2 regions of the Microbacterium sp. 1262 genome follow, and region 2 is predicted to be linked to the other one. Evidence: predicted binding sites of a transcription regulator. Region 2 holds the regulator's gene; the other holds the start of a gene.
What was found. Region 2 encodes HrcA, which represses chaperone genes, less so after heat shock. Its sites were predicted from a motif close to TTNGCACTCGNNNNNNNCGAGTGCNAA; they were not measured.
Positions count from the first base shown of each region.

Region 1: the regulator HrcA is predicted to act here: its motif matches at 1,439-1,465, upstream of ABIC53_RS09530 (Hsp20/alpha crystallin family protein).

Region 1 is NZ_JBEPKU010000001.1:1,988,722-1,991,114, forward strand. It holds gene ABIC53_RS09525 (HNH endonuclease signature motif containing protein) at 1-802, shown strand, start outside; gene ABIC53_RS09530 (Hsp20/alpha crystallin family protein) at 941-1,366, opposite strand; gene ABIC53_RS09535 (L-serine ammonia-lyase) at 1,517-2,393, opposite strand, start outside.
Region 2 is NZ_JBEPKU010000001.1:1,062,436-1,064,828, reverse strand. It holds gene hemW (radical SAM family heme chaperone HemW) at 1-231, shown strand, start outside; gene hrcA (heat-inducible transcriptional repressor HrcA) at 311-1,348, shown strand; gene dnaJ (molecular chaperone DnaJ) at 1,388-2,393, shown strand, end outside.

The DNA.
Region 1 (2,393 bases), 930 kb from region 2:
CGTCGCGAACCTTCCGACGGTCATCGCCGCCGGGATGCTCGACCGGCTGACGCAGATGGGGCAGTCCGTGAAGGACGCCCGGGCGGAGGGCGATGGGGCGGAAGGTGCCGGGGCGGATGCCGCTGGGTCGGGTAAGCCCGCCGACACCAGGACGATGGATCAGCTGCGCGCCGACATCCTCGGCGACCTGGTGCTCGGCGGGGCGCCGGTCGTTGACCCGACGTATGGGATCGACCGGGCTGGTGGCCTCGGGGCGATCCGCGCGCGGGTTCAGGTGGCGGTCACCGCCGAGACGCTGATAGGTAAGGACGAGAACCCCGCGGAAGCGGTGGGCGCTGCGCTGATCGATGCCGACACGGCACGCGAGCTCGCCGGGCAGGTCAGCGAGTGGGACCGGCTCTTCATCGCCCCCGTCACCCGCACCCCGGTCGAGATCGACACCTACCGGCCCACCGCTTCGATGAAGAAACTCCTGATGGCCCGCGACCAGCACTGCCGGTTCCCCGGATGCCGACGAGCCGCGCTCCGCTGCGAGATCGACCACACGATCGACTACGCCCTCGGCGGGCACACCCACATCTTCAACCTCGCCCACCTCTGCCAACGACACCACTCGATGAAGCAGTTCACGAAGTGGGAGGTCAGGCAGGTCGGCGGCGGGGTCCTCGAATGGACCTCACCCCTGGGCAGGGTCTACCGCGAAGACGTCCCCATACCCGCGGTCTGCTTCACCATCGACACGGACCCGCCACCGGATGCCGCACCCGGCGGACCACCGCCGGACGAACCGCCACCCTTCTGAGTGCTGCAGCCACGCAGTCGGGCGCGCGCATCGCGCACCTTCGAATCGGTCGCGGGCGCTGGGGGATATACGCGAAAGGGCGGCCGCCGCCCCCGAAAGAGCTGCGGCCGCCCGTCGTGCGAACGCGGATCTGCGCGATCAGTTCTCGATCGGCACCACCGGCGCGGCTGCGTCGGTCGTGACCTCGACCTTGCGCGGCTTGGCCTTCTCGCTGACCGGGATGGTCACAGTCAGGACGCCGTTGTTGTAGGTCGCGGCGATGCCTTCCGTGTCGACGCCCTGGCCGAGGTTCAGCTGACGCAGGAAGCTCGCGGCTTCACGCTCGCGCGTGATCCACTTCACTCCGTCACCGCTCGCGAGCGTGCGCTCGGCGCGGATGGTCAGCAGCTGGCCGTCGACGTCGATGTCGACCGAGCCCGGGTCGATGCCCGGCAGGTCGGCGGTCATCACGTAGTGGTCGCCGTCACGGTAGAGGTCCATCGGCATGCGACGGGGGCCGCGGCGCGTGTCGAAGAGGCTCGAGGCGATGCGGTCGAGGTCGCGGAACGGGTCATAAGTAGCCATCGATCTTTCCCTTCTCTGATGCTTCGTGTTGAGATCTGAAAGTTGAGCCGTCTCGGCTCAACTGCATCCAGATTAGCACTCTCCCCCATCGAGTGCCAAGGGTTCTCGCACAGCGAACAGCGCCCCGAAGACGGGGCGCGGGAGGGCCTCTCAGCACTCGACGACGTTCACGGCGAGACCGCCCTCGCTCGTCTCCTTGTACTTGTGCGACATGTCGATCCCGGTCTGGCGCATCGTCTCGACGACGGCATCCAGCGACACGTAATGCTGCCCGTCACCCCGCAACGCGAGTCGCGCCGCGGTGACCGCCGTCGACGCCGCGATCGCGTTGCGCTCGATGCACGGGATCTGCACGAGGCCACCGACCGGGTCGCACGTGAGCCCGAGGTGGTGCTCCATCGCGATCTCCGCCGCATTCTCGATCTGCGCGCTGTTGCCGCCCATGACCGCCGTCAGGCCTCCCGCAGCCATTGCGCACGCAGATCCGACCTCGGCCTGGCAGCCGCCCTCCGCACCCGAGATGGACGCGTTCGCCTTGAACAGCGACCCCAGCGCCGTCGCGGTCAACAGGAACCGCCTGATGCCGCGGCGCCGATCCAGATCCTCCGACGCGAGCCGCGACTTCGCCGCGAACCGCCACCAGTACATAGCCACCGCCGGAAGGATTCCTGCGGCACCGTTGGTGGGCGCGGTGACCACGCGTCCACCCGACGCGTTCTCCTCGTTGACGGCGAGCGCGAAAGCACCGAGCCACTCCCCCGGCAGCTCACGCCCACCCGCCGCCTCCGCCTGTTCGAGCTGCGCCCGCATCGCCCCCGCCCGGCGCCGCACGCGCAGCATCCCCGGCAAGGTGCCGTCGGCTCGAAGCCCCGCCTCGACGCACCCCGCCATGGCATCCCAGATCGCGTCGAGGCCGGCAGCGACCTCGGCCTCCGGCCGGAGTGCCTCCTCGTTGCGGCGCGCGAGGCCGGCGATGCTCATCTGCTCGCGCTCGCACAGCTCGAGCAGCTCCGCCGCGGTGCTGAAG
Region 2 (2,393 bases):
GGCCGCGAGCGCCCGGATGCCGAGGCCCGGCGGCTCGAGTCCGTCCTGCTGCGATCGCGCATCGTGGACGGACTCGCCGTCGATGAGCTCGCGATCGACTCGCGCCGTGCCGTCGCATCGCTCATCGCCGACGGTCTCATCGAGGGCCCCGAAGCCGTCCGCGGTCGCGTCGTCCTCACCCGGCGCGGACGCCTCATGGCCGATGCCGTCGTACGGGCGCTCACCGAGTGATCCCGGGCGGCGACCCGGCTCGCCCACGCGGTAGAATTGGCACTCGCAGACATCGAGTGCCAAACAGGAGGTGACGGACATGGTCTCAGAGCGCGGACTGCAGGTGCTGCGGGCGATCGTGCAGGACTATGTCGACACCCGCGAGCCCGTGGGAAGCAAGTCGATCGTCGAGCGCCACGCCTTCGGCGTCTCGGCCGCCACGATCCGCAACGACATGGCGCTCCTCGAGGACGAGGAGCTCATCGCCGCGCCCCACACGTCATCCGGACGCGTGCCGACCGATAAGGGCTACCGCGTCTTCGTCGACCATCTGGCAGGCCTTCGCCCCCTGAGCGCCGCCCAGCGCTCGGCCATCACGACCTTCCTCGACGGCCCCACCGACCTCGACGATCTGCTCGTGCGGACGGTTCGTGCGCTCACCCAGCTGACGGGCCAGGTCGCAATGGTGCAGTACCCGTCCTTCGCGCGCGCGCAGGTCTCGCACCTCGAGTTGGTCGACCTCGGCGGCGGACGACTCGTCGTCATCGTCGTCACCGACACCGGCCGTGTCTCCCAGCGGGTGGGCGTGGTACGCACGCTCCTCGACGAAGCGCAATTCGCCGTAGCCAAGGCGACGCTGCGCGCCGCTGTCACCGGCGTCGCCGTGCGAGACGCCGTCAACGCGGTGTCGGCGCTCGCGGAGAGCGAGTCGGTCGGCGACCCGATCGGCGATGCGGTGCGCGAGATCGCCCGCATCCTGGTCGAAGAGCTCGAGACGTTCCGGCAGGACCGCCTTGTCATGGCCGGCACCGCCACGCTCGCGCGGCGAGAGGCGGATTTCCGCGGCAGTATCTATCCGCTGCTCGAAGCCATCGAGGAGCAGGTGACGCTGCTTCGGCTCATGGGCGAGATGGTCGCCGACGACCGCGGCGTCGCAGCGCGAATCGGCCGCGAGAACGAGGCGTACGGGCTCTCCGAAGCTTCGGTCGTCACGAGCGACTACGACGTCCCGGGCTCGCATGCACGCGTCGGCCTCATGGGCCCGACGCGCATGGACTACCCGACGAACCTCGCGACGGTCCGCGCCGTCGCGCACTACCTCAGCCGGCTCCTCGACGAAGACGAGAAGTCCCGCTGACCCACCCCACCCACGCCCGAACGGGCGGAAAGGCGATCCGTGGCTGACCACTACGAGGTCCTGGGCGTTGCGCGCGACGCGTCGCCCGACGAGATCAAGAAGGCGTACCGACGCCTGGCACGAGAACTGCACCCCGACGTCAACCCGGGAGAGGATGCGTCCGAGCGATTCAAGCTCGTCACGCATGCTTACGACGTCCTCAGCGATCCGGAGCAGCGTCAGCGCTACGACATGGGCGGCGACTCCGCCGGCGGCTTCGGCGGCGCCGCGGGCTTCGGCGGATTCAGCGACATCTTCGAGACCTTCTTCGGCGGCGGCGCCGGAGGCGGCGGTCGCGCCGGGCGTCCGCGCTCCCGGCGCGAACGCGGACAGGATGCGCTCGTCCGGGTCACCCTCGAGCTCGGCGACGTCGTCTTCGGCGTGCATCGCGACATCGAGGTCGACACCGCGGTGCTCTGCGACACCTGCCAGGGCTCGTGCTGCCAGCCGGGAACGCAGCCGGTCACCTGCGACGTCTGCCACGGTGCGGGCAATGTGCAGCGCACGGTCCGCAGCCTCCTGGGCAACGTCGTGACGTCGCAGCCCTGCAACGTCTGCCAGGGCTACGGCACCACCATCCCCTATCCGTGCACGACCTGCCAGGGGCAGGGACGCGTCCGGGCTCGCCGCACCGTCTCGCTCGACATCCCCGCAGGCGTCGAGACCGGGTTGCGCCTGCAGCTCCCCGGATCCGGCGAGGTCGGTCCCGCCGGCGGCCCCAACGGCGATCTGTACCTCGAGGTCACGGTCGCTCCGCACGACGTGTTCAGCCGCGAGGGTGACGATCTGCTCGCCACGCTCGAGGTGTCGATGCCCGACGCCGTCCTGGGCACCAGCACCACGATCGAGTCGCTCGACGGTCCGGTCGAGCTCGAGTTGCGTCCGGGCGTCCAGTCCGGCGACGTCCTCACCGTCAAGGGTCGCGGCATCACGCCGCTTCGCGGCTCGACGCGCGGCGACCTGCGTGTCGGCGTTCATGTCGTCACCCCGACGCGTCTGGATGCCA